DNA from 4 places in the Bradyrhizobium sp. AZCC 1719 genome. Region 3 is predicted to be linked to each of the others. Evidence: predicted binding sites of a transcription regulator. Region 3 holds the regulator's gene; each other region holds the start of a gene.
What was found. Region 3 encodes LexA, which represses DNA repair genes until DNA is damaged. Its sites were predicted from a motif close to TGTTCNNNNTGTGTTCNG; they were not measured.
Positions count from the first base shown of each region.

Region 1: the regulator LexA is predicted to act here: its motif matches at 1,543-1,560, upstream of V1292_RS02610 (ribonuclease T2).
Region 2: the regulator LexA is predicted to act here: its motif matches at 2,073-2,090, upstream of V1292_RS05670 (DNA recombination protein RmuC).
Region 4: the regulator LexA is predicted to act here: its motif matches at 1,707-1,724, upstream of V1292_RS05565 (ATP-dependent Clp protease adaptor ClpS).

Region 1 covers NZ_JAZHRU010000001.1:526,269-529,661, reverse strand. The annotation lists gene V1292_RS02615 (23S rRNA (adenine(2030)-N(6))-methyltransferase RlmJ) at 1-515, opposite strand, end outside; gene V1292_RS02610 (ribonuclease T2) at 819-1,499, opposite strand; gene V1292_RS02605 (hypothetical protein) at 1,623-2,099, opposite strand; gene V1292_RS02600 (hypothetical protein) at 2,266-2,571, shown strand; gene V1292_RS02595 (DUF3617 domain-containing protein) at 2,679-3,215, shown strand; gene V1292_RS02590 (ATP-binding protein) at 3,234-3,393, opposite strand, start outside.
Region 2 covers NZ_JAZHRU010000001.1:1,170,394-1,173,786, reverse strand. The annotation lists gene V1292_RS05680 (AmpG family muropeptide MFS transporter) at 1-369, opposite strand, end outside; gene V1292_RS05675 (GIY-YIG nuclease family protein) at 447-752, opposite strand; gene V1292_RS05670 (DNA recombination protein RmuC) at 833-2,041, opposite strand; gene def (peptide deformylase) at 2,224-2,751, shown strand; gene fmt (methionyl-tRNA formyltransferase) at 2,892-3,393, shown strand, end outside.
Region 3 covers NZ_JAZHRU010000001.1:5,163,037-5,166,429, forward strand. The annotation lists partial or broken gene V1292_RS24240 (ComEC/Rec2 family competence protein) at 1-646, shown strand, start outside; gene V1292_RS24245 (hypothetical protein) at 654-923, opposite strand; gene V1292_RS24250 (hypothetical protein) at 969-1,391, opposite strand; gene lexA (transcriptional repressor LexA) at 1,620-2,321, opposite strand; gene V1292_RS24260 (molybdopterin molybdotransferase MoeA) at 2,530-3,393, opposite strand, start outside.
Region 4 covers NZ_JAZHRU010000001.1:1,151,031-1,154,423, forward strand. The annotation lists gene V1292_RS05560 (carboxylesterase/lipase family protein) at 1-1,493, opposite strand, end outside; gene V1292_RS05565 (ATP-dependent Clp protease adaptor ClpS) at 1,753-3,393, shown strand, end outside.

The DNA of each region.
Region 1 (3,393 bases), 4.6 Mb from region 3:
TTTTGCTCGAACGCGGGGTCGATCAGCACCAGACCGCGCCGCTCGTTGGGAGGCACGAAGGCCGGCAATGCCGTCCAGCCGTCGAGGTCGACCACCCGCGCCTGGCTGTCGCGGCGCAGTGCATCGATCAGTTGCCTGCGGGCATTGGGCTCGATTTCACAGGCCGTGAGGCGGTCCTGCGGCCGCAGCAGAGCGCGGGCGATCAGGGGCGATCCGGGATAGGCTTCCAGCTTGGCGGGGGCGTTGAATGCCCTGATGATATCGAGATAGGGGGTCACCAGCGGCAGCGCGCTTTCCGAGAACCGCGCCTGCATTACCCGCGCAATGCCGGTCAGCCATTCGCCGCCGCGGCGCGCCTCCTCAGCGTTAAGATCATAGCGCCCGGCGCCGGCATGGGTGTCGATGACGCGAAACGGGGCCTGCTTTTCCTGCAGATAGGTCAGCATGCGTACCAACACGATGTGCTTGATGACATCGGCAAAGCCGCCGGCGTGAAAGGCGTGTCGGTAGTTCATGGCAATCGGCCGACCAATTGGAGAAGACGTATTGTCTTCTACTCGTCGGGGCCGGGCTTGTCCTCCTTCGCGAAACGCTTCGGAGGACCAGGGCTGAAAACCCGGCTAAGCCTTGGGAGGGGTCCTGCTTCGCAACGCCTCAGGATCAGGGCCAAAATGCCGACGACGTTTTGGTGCAGATAGGTCCCGGCCATCCACGTGTCTTGCAGATGACGATAAGCCGTGGATGACCGGGAACGCAGACAACTTCGAGCAGTCTGCGCAAAGCGGGCCGCCATGCCTGGCATGGCGGTAAGCGGGTCTTCAGCCGCCCCGTACCGGCGGCATCACCACCTCGTCACGCCGGCAGGCGCGGCGGTCGATCTCGTCGCAGGCGCGGAATTGCATGTCCTTGTTCAGGCAGATCCGCACCTCGCTCAGGCGCCGGCTCGAGCAGGTCACCGAAATCGCCGAACTGCTCAAGCCCGGGTTGATCTTGATGAAGGCCTCTTCGAGATCGCCGGGGGCGATGGTCTTCTGCTCCGACAATTGCAGGAATTCCTCGGGAATCTTTACCGCCGCGCGCGCTTTCCGGGTGGTCTCGAAATAGGCTCGCGCGCCAAGGCCCGAACAGGTGCCGTGTTTGTCCCACTCGTTGAAGATCAGGCCGGGCGCCGGCATCAGGTCCAGCATCGAGGTCATGATGTTGCGATCGAGCCGCGGCGAGGGCCGCTGGCAATATTCGGGAAAGCCGCGCTCATATTGCGGCCACAGGCCGTGAACCACGAAGGAATAGGGGCGGCTGCACTGGGCCTGTGAGCGCCCGCTATTGCCACGCTCAGCCGCCGCCTCGCAGAAGGAGGGCGACCAGGAAAGAGCCAGGACATAAAAATCGAATTCGCCCGGCGCGTTCTGCCGGCGGTCCTGTGCGGACGCCGTCCCGGCCAAGACGACAACAAGAGCCAGCGAAATCAGAAGCCGCGAAATAATGATGGACCGGTGCATCGAACGCCCCCTCTACTCGACTACCGGGAGCCTAGCAGGGAGGCGGAACATTTCAAGAACAAAATTGAATTGACCCCAGAATCGGCCCGAGCCAGCCGGATCGCTTGCCGGATTTCAGGGCGATCAGGGCCGTGCGGCCCGGCAGCCGGGGCTGTAGGCCCAGTTGCGGTCAAGCCCGGTCACGCACCATTCGACGCCCTGGCCGAAGCCGGCAAAGCCGCCATCCTCGATGATCGAGTAGTGCACGGTGCGCATCTTGCCGTCGCTCAGCATCACATCGCCACTGCAATAACGGCGCGGAATGTTGTCGGACTGCCAGGGCCGAAACGCGGTTTCATGGATTCGGCCAAAGCCGGTGATCGTCAGCGCCGAATTCCAGAACTTGCCCTCCTTCTCCCGGAATTGGTACGTGATGGTCGACAGCGCCCGCTCGCATTCGGCGACGCGGCCGTCATACTTCGGGCCTGACAGCCAGAAATTCAATTCCAAGGGATTGGCGGCCTGGGCGGCATGGCTGGAGGCCAGCAAGGCGAGTACCGCCGTCATCGGGCCAAGTGCTCTGGGACCGAGTGCTCTCAAGGATTTGAACAAATCGCGCATGGGGAATCCGCCGGTAAGCCAACGCATGGGACGGTGCCGCGAAGCCCTGACAAGGTCAAGTGCAGCACGGCAACACCTGACAGCCAAGTCCGCCTCGTGCCGCAACCATTCTTTTCATGGCCACCGGCGCACACTATGGTGGGCTTCGAGCGAAATGGAGTCTGCGATGCGAAGAATTGTGGCCGCGAGCCTGATTGCCATGGGCGGAATGCTGGCGGGCGCGCCGGCGCAGGCGCAGTGGTGGGACATCGATACGGTACCGCCGTTCAAGGGCAATGACACCGGCGGCATCATCGCCTATCAGCTCGCGATGCAGGCCGACGCCCGCCAACTCGCCGTCGATCACTGCGCCCGCTACGGCAAGGTGGTGAAATTCCTCGGCGCGCAGCCCAATTACGGCGGCTACGTTTCCTTTGCCTGCCGCTGGGTGCCCTATGGCGCCGCTGAGCGGCCGCTGCGCACGCTTTACTGAGCGCTGCCGCTACCTGTTTTCCGGCTGGACATGTTTTCGCCACGCGGAGCGTGTGTTCACTTCGCGCGAAGACGAATGCCATGGAAGAATTCAGCGGGGGCCTACCTATGAGACGATTGCTTCTTGTGTCTTGCTCGGCCGTTGGTGTGCTTGCTCTGTTGTCGGCGAGCAGCGCTATCGCCGTGGAGCTGCCGATGCGCAAGGCCGGCCTATGGGAGATGAAGGTGCTGAGCACAGGCGCGCCGGTGCCTGAGATGACGATGCAGCAATGCACCGACGAGACCACCGACAAGGACATGAGCACCGCGTTCTCGCCGATGGCCAAGGAGATGTGCTCGAAGCAGGATATCCAGAAGACGGCGGCGGGGTATGTCACCGATTCCGTCTGCGGCATCGCCGGCATGACGATCAAGTCGCATGCCGAGATTACCGGCGACTTCAATTCCGCCTATACCGTGAAATCGACCTCGCGCAGCGAGGGTGGCCCGGCCGGTGGGGGGCGCGACAACACCACGACGATCGAGGCCAAATGGCTTGGCGCCTGCAAGAGCGATCAGAAGCCCGGTGACACCATGATGCCCGGCGGCATGAAAATGAACATCAAGGACATGGAAAAGCTGAAGTCCATGATGCCGAAGAAGTAAGCGAGCTACTTCGCCCAACTACACCGGCACCCTTACCGCCGCCCGCAATCCGCCCATCGGGCTGTCGCCGAGCGTGATGTCGCCGCCGTGCGAGCGGGCGATGTCGCGGGCAATGGCGAGGCCGAGGCCCGTGCCGCCTTCGTCCTGGTTACGGGCGTCGTCGAGCCGCAGGAACGGC
Region 2 (3,393 bases), 4.0 Mb from region 3:
CACCGGGTCGGTCAGCGCCAGCAGCATAATCGCGCCGATCAGCAGCAGTTGCGAGAACACCAGCCAGCCGCGCCTGCGGCCGAACGCGCGCGTGAAGATCGGCACATGCAGCGCATCGACCAGCGGCGCCCATGCAAATTTCAGCGTGTAGGGTGTGCCGACCAGCGCGAACAGTCCGATGGTGCCGAGATCGACACCGGATTCGCGCATCCACACCAGCAGCGTCGATCCGGACAGCGCCAGCGGCAACCCGGACGAAAAGCCGAGCACCAGCACGATCAGCACGCGCGGCTGGAGATACACGGCCCAAGCCTCGCGCCAGTTTGGCGCGGGAGTTTTCTCAGGTGAAACGGAAGCGGATTCGGTCATCGAGGGGTGTTAGCAGATTTTGCGACAAAAAGACTGTCATCGCCCGGCTTGACCGGGCGACCCAGTATCCCAGAGGCCTATCCGCCGCCTCCGGCAATCTCCGGGTAAAGATCAATCCAGTCCGGATTTTGTTTCTCAATCAGCGATATTTTCCAGGCTCTCGGCCATTTCTTAAGGCGCTTCTCGCGCTGGATCGCATATTCGATCTGATCGAAGGTTTCGAAATAGACGAGCCGGCTCACCTCATACTTCTTGGTGAAACCCTCGGCGAGCTTTAACTTGTGCTCGCCAACACGCCGGATCAGATCATTTGTCACGCCGATGTAGAGCGTTCCGCCGATGCGGCTGGCTAGAATGTAGACGTAGTAGCTGCGTGTTCCCATTTACTGCCTCTGGGATACTGGGTCGCCCGGTCAAGCCGGGCGATGACAGCCGATTATGTGGCTACGGCCGGGTAGGTCACTCACTCCCCCGCCTGCAGCTTGCGCGGGGCGGGGAACAGCTCGGGGGTGCTGTTCTTGACGAAGCGCGGCACTTCCACCGGCGCATCGCTTTTGCTGAAATCGAGTTCCTCGATCCGCCCGGCGCGCTTTTCGATCTTGTCGGCGGAGATCAGGATCTGCCGGACGTCCTCGTTGACGTCGCCAAAATGCTTTTGCAGCTTCAGCACCCGGTCGCGAAGGCGGCCCAGATCGTCGCCGAGGTTGAGCACTTCGGTGCGGATCTGGTCGGCGGCGTCGCGCATGCGCGCGTCTTTCAGGATCTGCTGCATCACCTGGATCGCCAGCATCAATAGCGAGGGCGACACCAGTACGACGCGGGCGCGGTAGGCTTTTTGGATCACGTCGTCAAAGCCATCGTGGATTTCGGCATAGACCGATTCCGATGGCACGAACATCAGCGCCGTATCCTGGGTCTCGCCGGCGATCAGGTACTTCTCGGCGATGTCATTGACGTGTTTCATCACGTCGTTGCGCAGGCGCTGCGTGGCGAATTTGCGTTCCTCGTCGCTGCGCGCGTCGTGCAGCGCGGTCATCGCCTCCAGCGGAAATTTGGCGTCGATGCAGAGCGGGCGCTGATCCGGCAGGAACACCACGCAATCCGGCCGTTTGCCCGACGAGAGCGTGTATTGGAACTCGTACGAGCCCTGCGGCATGCCGTCTTGCACGATCGCTTCCATCCGCGCCTGGCCGAAGGCGCCGCGCGACTGCTTGTTGGCGAGCACGTCGCGGAGCGTAGTCACTTGAGACGTCAGGTCGGTGAGGTTCTTGTGCGCGTTGTCGATGATGCCGAGCCGCTCATGCAGCACGCGCAAGCTATCCATGGTGTGGCGGGTGGTCGCTTCCATCGACTGGCCGACGCGATGCGTCACCGAATCCAGCCGCTCGTTGACCGCGCGCGCCATGTCGGCCTGGCGGCCGGCCAGCGCCTGCGCCATGGCGTCGACCCGCCCCGTCGATTCGCTCTGCGCCCGCAGCATCTCGCTCAGCCGCTCTTCCAGCTCGTCGGCGCGGATCGCTTGCGCCATTGCCAGTTCCGCGCCGCGGCGGCCGGAGCGGGCGATGACGATGGCAATCGCCAGCAGCAGCACCAGCGCCAGCGCGCCGAAGCCCGCCAGCGCCTCGCCCACGTGAATCGGCAGGTCGCCGACGGTGAAGAGGATTTCGTTCATGTCAGCCTTGTAGCCCGATTCGCCGGCTTGCGCGAACGAAGAGGGAACATTTATGGTAAATGATGGATCAATTTTCGTGGTTAACGCCGCGTTGAAAATCATGGTTAAGGGCGCCTTAACGGCCGCCGCGGCGGATTGACCCCGGCAGGTCAGCGGCTTAAATCCCGCGCCAGAGAAAAATCATGGCCATCAGAGAAATCATCATCCTGCCGGACAAGCAGTTGCGGCTCGTCTCCAAACCTGTCGAAAAGGTGACGATGGAGATCCGCAAGCTCGCCGACGACATGTTCGAAACCATGTACGACGCGCCCGGCATTGGTCTGGCCGCGATCCAGGTCGCGCAACCCCTGCGATTGATCACCATGGACCTCGCCAAGAAGGACGAGAACGGCGAGACCAAGCCGAAGCCGCGGGTGTTCATCAACCCGGAAATTATCTCCTCGTCCGAGGAAATGTCGATCTACGAGGAGGGCTGCCTTTCGATCCCCGAATATTACGAGGAGGTCGAACGCCCGGCGCGGGTCCGCATCCGCTACACCGATCTCGACGGCAAGGTGCATGAGGAGGACGCCGACGGGCTGTTCGCCACCTGCATCCAGCATGAAATCGACCACCTCAACGGCGTGCTGTTCGTGGACTATCTGTCGAAGCTGAAGCGCGACCGCGTGATGAAGAAGTTTACGAAAGCCGCCAAGCGCGCGGCGGGGTGATTTTGCATCTCTCTCAGCCGTCATGCCCGGGCTTGTCCCGGGCATCCACGCTTTTCTTCTGCCTGCACTAAAGACGTGGATGGCCGGGACAAGCCCGGCCATGACGAACTAAACTGGCGTCGTAACGGGATTTCCACCTCATGCCACTCCGCCTGATCTTCATGGGCACGCCCGATTTTGCAGTGCCGACGCTGCTCGAACTCGTGGCCCATGGCCATCAGATCGTGGCGGTCTATACCCGTGTGCCGAAGCCGGGCGGTCGCCGTGGGCTGCAATTGCAGCCGACCCCGGTCGAGCAGGAAGCGCGGCGGCTTGGGATTCCCGTGCTGATGCCGGCGACACTGAAGACGCCGGAAGCGCTCGCCGAATTCCGCGCGCACAATGCCGACGCCGCCGTCGTCGTCGCCTACGGCATGATCCTGCCGCAGGCCATTCTCGACGCGCCGCGCTACGGCTGCTTCAACCTGCACGCTTCGCTGCTGCCGCGCTGGCGCGGCGCCGCCCCGATCAATCGCGCCATCATGGAAGGTGATGCCGAGACCGGCGTGATGGTGATGAAGATGGATGTTGGCCTCGACACCGGCGACGTCGCGATGGCCGAGCGACTCGCGATCACGGACTTAATGACGGCCGCCGATCTGC
Region 3 (3,393 bases):
CCTCGGCATCATCCTGCTCGGCCTGTTGCGCACGCCGCTGCGCTGGTCGGGTGCGGCGCTGGTACTATCAGCGGCGCTGTGGGCGGCGAGGGTGCCGCAGCCGGATATCCTGATTTCCGCCGACGGGCGCAATGTCGGGGTGCGCGGCCAGGATGGCCGGCTACATTTGATGCACGCGGGCAAGGGGTCTCGGGACGTCTTTCTTTTGAAGGAGTGGCTGGCGGCGGATGCGGACGCGCGAACCGCGGCTGACGCCTCGCTCACGTCAGGTGTCTCATGCGACGATCTTGGCTGCGTGGTGCAATCCGCCGGCGGTGCCCTGATCGCGCAGGCGCTCAGACCCGAGGCGTTTTCGGACGATTGCGAGCGCGCAGCAATCATTGTGACGCTGCGGCAGGCCCCGCCGGCATGCGGTGCTTCCGTCATCGGCGCCGAACGACTGCGGCGGCAGGGCGCGATGGCGTTGCGGCGCAGCCGGGAGGGATTTGTCGTCGAGGCGGTCAAGCCGAGAGGCATCGACCGCCCGTGGTCGCCGGCCATAGCCGGCGAGCGCGAGGCCGACACCACCGTGCTTGCGCCGCGCGTCGTGCCACCGCGCAGCGTCGATGCCACGCCGGCCGAGGCAGACCTGCAGGCGGAGGAGTAGATGATCTTCAGTGCTCGTCGACCGTGGGCTTGGCTGGTATTTCGAACGCGCCGAGATGGAATTCCTCGGGCGCGTCGGGCGCCGACGGCAGAGCGACCAGCGTGAACGATGCGTCAGGGAATTGCCGCCAGATTGCGAGATCTTCGGCCGTGATGGTGAGCCAGCCGTACCTGAACATGTACCGCCCGGGCTCAGTGACGCGCCCGGCTTTTTGCCACGTAACCTTGTTGACCACCGACTGCCCCCCTGCGGTGCCGAGTTCTGAAAAATGAACCACCACGATCCGCCGGCCTGGACCGGCGGATCGTATTCGCGTGGGCGTTTATCCGGTCACGATCGATTCGGCCGGAGGCGCTTCCGTCACCTTCGGCGCGCGTTCGCCACCGGTCTGGACCACCGGCAATTGCAGCACGGTCGCGCGCTGGCCTTCGCAAAGCTGCGTCACCAGCACATGGCTTCCGTCGGGAAATTCGATCGCGTCATGGTGACGGTCGGATATATGGGGGTCGATTTGATTGAACTTGCCGACCCGCCAGTCGGTGGTTCGAGTCCAGATCCACCGGTTGTCGTATTTGACGTCCTCAGCGAACGCCAGTTCGGTGCCGGGAAGCATGCAGACCGCCACTGCAGGCTCGCGTTCCGACGCAAAGCCGCGGGTCGATGTACCGCGGAATGTCGTCGTGATCAGCGTCTCGCCGACCTCGGCAGGCCGCGTAGCCACAGCATGCAGGCTATAGTCACACATCGGATGGCTCCCTCGTTTGAGATAGCTGACCCGTGTCTAGAAGGAGGCACAGGCCTCTATCAGAGTGGACATGGCGCAGAGCCTTTTCTCTGTTCTGGGCAATTCTGCGACTGGCGCACTGCGCCACATTCACAAACGCGCTAACGTGCCTTAGTTCCACACGTGCAACAAAAAACCCCGGCCACGGGCCGGGGCTCTTTTCCGTCACGGCCCGGACGGCATAATGGGTCAGTATTTGCGGTACAGCCCGATCAGCTTGCCCTGAATCCGGACCCGGTTCGGCGGCAGGATGCGGACTTCATAAGCGGTGTTGGCGGGCTCGAGCGCAATCGAGGCGCCGCGGCGGCGGAAGCGCTTCAGCGTCGCTTCCTCCTCGTCGATCAGCGCCACGACGATGTCGCCGGTGTCGGCGGTTTCGTTGCGTTGGATCAGCGCCATGTCGCCGTCGAGAATGCCGGCGTCCACCATGGAATCGCCGCGCACTTCGAGCGCGTAATGTTCGCCGGAGCCGAGCATGTCAGGCGGTACGCTGATGGTGTGGCTGCGGGTCTGCAGCGCCTCGATCGGCGTACCGGCGGCAATCCGGCCCATGACAGGCACGGCGACCGGGCGATTGCCGTCGTCCTCGGCGGCCGGCGCGCTCACCGTGCGCTTGCCGAGCGTGCCCTCGATGACGCTCGGCGTGAAGCCGCGGCGGCTGTTGGCGGCGGCTGCGAGCTCAGGCAGCTTGATGACTTCGATGGCGCGGGCGCGGTTGGGCAGGCGACGGATGAAGCCGCGCTCCTCCAGTGCCGTGATGAGGCGGTGGATTCCGGATTTCGAGCGCAGATCGAGCGCGTCCTTCATCTCGTCGAAGGAGGGCGGCACGCCGGCCTCTTTCAGCCGTTCATTGATGAAACGCAGAAGTTCGTACTGTTTGCGCGTAAGCATCGCGAGCAATCCCCCGGTTGGCGTCGTCTCGTTCCGAATCTTCAGAGCCCAAGATCGCGGAGTCCCCCAACTCCCAATCAAAGACACTAGCAGTCGAAACAAATCATGAACGGACACTATATGTTCGATATGTGTTCCGCAACCACTTAATTTCAGGTGAACGCATTGCGGTTCCGGCCCAAAGTGCTGTCGGAGCGCGGTTCAGGCGTCATTCCGGCAGCCGGAGCAGCTCGCAAGGCGAGCCCTTTGCGGCAGCCGGCGCGAACGGCGGACGTATCACAAGTGCCCGTGCCGCAGCGAGATTCCCTGATAGCGACGAGTCCTGATGGTTCACCGGCACGGCGACCAGCGTGCCGTCGTCGCGCGTTTCGAGGTAGGCGCGAAGATAGTCTTCGCGCTGGTCGTTGGCGGCGAGATCGCGGCCGAGCAGGGCGCTTTCGCGCGGGTGATGGATGGTATCGCGGCCCGATAGAGCGCGAATCAGCGGCACCAGGAACAGGAAGCCGCAGACATAGGAGGAAACGGGATTGCCGGGCAGGCCGATCACCCGCATCGCCTCCAGCCTGCCATGCATCATCGGCTTGCCCGGCCGCATCGCGATCCGCCAGAACGCCATGGCGATGCCCTCGGCCTCCAGCGACCGCTTGACGAGGTCGTGGTCGCCGACCGAAGCGCCGCCAATGGTGATCAGGATGTCGGCGTCGGCCTTGCGAGCACGGCTGATGCCTTCCGCGGTCGCGGCGACGGTGTCGGCGGCGATTCCGAGGTCAATGATTTCTGCTCCCTCGGCCCGCGCCAGCGCCCGCAAGCTGTAGCCGTTGGAATAGACGATCTGGCCGGGGCTGGGGCTTGCGCCCGGCATCACCAGTTCGTCGCCAGTCGCCAGCATCGCAACTTTCGGGCGACGGTGCACTGCAAGCTCCGGGTAGTTCATGCCGGCGGCGAGTGAGAGGTCGCGGTCGGTGAGGCGGCGCCCGCGTTTGAGGAGGAAGTCGCCTTCGCGGAAATCAACGCCCGCGGCGCGGATATGCCGCCCCGGAACGGCAGCTTCCGTGATGGTGATATGATCACC
Region 4 (3,393 bases), 4.0 Mb from region 3:
GCGTCAGACGTGAACATCATCAGCTCGGACTTCGCGGGATCGTAGCGAGGCCATATCGGCAGGCCGCTGCGGTTCGGATCGCCGGTCTTGGCGAACGCGGCGATGTAGCCAATGAACGTATCGGCCATCGCGCGGTCCTTTGCCGTTACGGCCGCGCCATACGTCACCTCCAGCGTGCCGAAGAGATACGGCACTTCCTTGGCATGCTCCGCGGTGCCTTTCGGGCGCAGCGATTCGGCGACATATCCGAACCGGTAGAGCCACGCCGGCTGCCCGGCTGCGGTCGCCTGTTTCGCGACGAAACGAGCCGGCTCATGCATCGTGATATCCACCGCGATGTTCTTGATCGCGGCGCCCGGGTCGGCCGCGCCTGCGAAATACACGGCCTCCGCGACCGGCGCGTCCGCGCCGAAGAACGACAGGGGATTATCCCGGGGCGGAAACAGCATCGGCAAATCGTCGCCCGTCGTGCCGATCAGCACCGGCACCTGGGCCGGCGTGCGATTGCGCAGCACTTCGCTGGGCATATTCATGCCAGTCACGATCTTGCCGTCGACGATCGGACCACCGGCATAGGTGTCCACCTTTCCCAGCAACGCCTCCACGCCGAGGTCGCTACTGACTTTCTGCGCCGGTAGGGCCCGCAGCGCCGCAAGCACGTCGGCGCCGCCTCCGGTGATACCCACGCTCTGCGCAAAGGCGACGCTGGCCTGCTCGGCCCGCGCGCGCGACGCTCCGATTCCATAGGTGCGGCCGCCGCCAGACATAACTACGGCGCGCTGAAACAGGCCGCGCGCCGCGGGCCACACCAGGTGATGCACCACCGAAACCCCGCCGGCGGACTCGCCCGCGATCGTCACCTGCTTTGCATCGCCACCGAACTGAGCAATGTTACGCTGCACCCATTGCAGCGCGGCGAGTTGATCGAGGAAACCGTAATTGCCGGGTGCTTCTTCGCCCGCCACCGTCAGCGCGGGATGCATAAAGAACCCGAGCCGCCCCAGGCGGTAATTCAGGGACACCACGACCAGGCCCTGGCCTGCGAGCGCGCTGCCATCGAAGGTCGGCGCGGATGCTCCGCCAGCGATGAAGCCGCCACCGTGAATCCACACCAGAACCGGCAGCCGAGCGCCTGGCTGCATCGCCGCCGGATGCCACACGTTCAGGAACAGGCAATCCTCGCCGACCTTGCCACCGCTTGCTGCCGCCTCGCCCGGAACCGGTTTCTGCACGCAATCGAGGCCGTATTCTGTGGCCTGACGTACGTCCCGCCAAGGCGCAACTGGCTGCGGTCCGCGCCAGCGCAAAGCCCCAACCGGCGGTGCTGCGTACGGAACACCCTTGAAGGCAGCAACGTCGTTCGAAGCGACGCCCCTTATTATCCCAGCTTCGACGGTCACAGTCGGTGCGGTCTGGGCCGCAGCAGGAGAGAGCGCGCCGAGCGCGCTGGCCGCCGCTACAAGCAGAACCTTGCGGTAGAGTCGTCCGTTCATGGCGCTTCCAATCACGCCTAACGGGGGATGTCCGGAGACGTTCCGAGGCGGCGGCGCACAGGGCCCCTGGGATGATGGCGAACGACGGCGTAGGACTGGCCGCCAGAAGCCTCTGTAGCGGAGCAACTCGCGCAGCAAGAATGGCGGTGACTGGCGACACAACCCGATGTATTCATGGCGATTCTCTGACCACTTGACGTGGCGCGCTGCCTATGTTCTCTTTTTGTTCTATGGGCAACGCGTACGAGGTCTTTCTTTCATGCATGACATTTGCACTGACGCCGGGTCGATCACGCTCTTCATTCATAATGACGACGATACGCCCGTCGAATTCGTCCGGCAGCTCCTTCGCAACGTCTTCGGCAAGTCGGAACGGGAAGCGATCGCATTCACCGCGCTGATCGAGAACGAAGAGAAGGTGGCCTGCGGCCCCTACCCGGGCCCGGTCGCCAAGGCGCTGCTGGATTCGGCACGGCAAAGCATCGGCGCCGCCGGTCATGGTTTGCTGATCACCAGCGAAACCGCGACCACGAAAGGCGCATGCGATCTTTGCGGAGCACCGGCGGCTGGCAGTGAAATCCTGCTCGCCGGCAGGACAGCGCGCCTCTGCAACAGCTGCCTGCTTGCCGTCAGGCGCGCATCGGAGGCCGTGCCTGGAGACGAGTTCAAATACGCCTGGCTCGCGCTTGACTGGCACTTTGCCGGAATCCCGCGAAACCAGTTGGTGACCAGAGCGCGGCAGTTTCCCGGCCACATGCGCGCCGACGTCCAGGTCGCTGTCGACCAGTTGCTCGCCTCACCGCTGCACTTCTTCGGCATTCACGAGGAGTATCGCTATGAGACGCTGGTATTTGCGGCCCTGATGAAGGAGGGCCGGAACGCACCCGCGCTTGCGCCGCCGCAGTACCACGACGTCGAAATCGGTGAAGCGCAGCCGGTGAAATGCCTGCATAACGGACTGTGGCTGTGCAGCGCCGGCGAGCTCCGCTACGCCGTGCTGCTTTCGTTTCATCGCGAATACCAGCATGAGGCTGCGATACGCATCGAGATCGCCGTGCCGGCCGGCGCCGCCGGCGACGCACTGGTGCAACGTTCGTTCGCCGAGCTTGAAGAGGCGGTGCACGCCGCGCGTTCCTATCGCGGCAAGATCCTTTCGCTCGAAGGTGGATCCGACTATCGCGGACGGTCGTGCGGGGTCATGGTGCACCGGCTGCCGGCAGTCGGACGTGAGGAAGTCATCTTGCCCGAACAGACGCTGAAGCTGCTCGATCGCAACGTCATGGGCTTTGTCGGCAATCGCGCGGCGCTTCGCAAGCTGGGCCAATCGACCCGCAAGGGCATCCTGCTTTACGGCCCGCCGGGCACCGGCAAGACGCACACGATCCGTTACCTCGCGACCAATTTGCCCGGACATACGACGTTGATCATCACGGCCGAGCAGGTGGGGCTGCTCGGCGCCTATATGAAGCTGGCGCGCCTGTTGCAGCCGACGATGGTCGTGATCGAGGACGTCGACCTCATCGCCCGCGATCGCGAAGAGATGGGATCGTGTGAAGAGCCGCTGCTCAACAAGCTGCTCAACGAAATGGACGGGCTGAAGGAGGACTCCGACATCCTGTTCGTCCTAACCACCAACCGGCCGGAGCAGCTTGAAGGCGCGCTGGCCGGCCGGCCCGGACGTATCGACCAGGCGATCGAAGTGCCGCTGCCCGACGGCATCGGCCGCAGCAAGCTTGTTCAGCTCTATGGCAAGGACCTGCCGATGGATCAGACCATCATTGATGAGACCGTGAACCGCACGAAGGGCGTCAGCGCCGCGTTCATCAAGGAATTGATGCGGCGTATCGCGCAAGCGAGCATTTTTCGGGATGGCGGTTCGACGGTCGAATCCGGCGACATC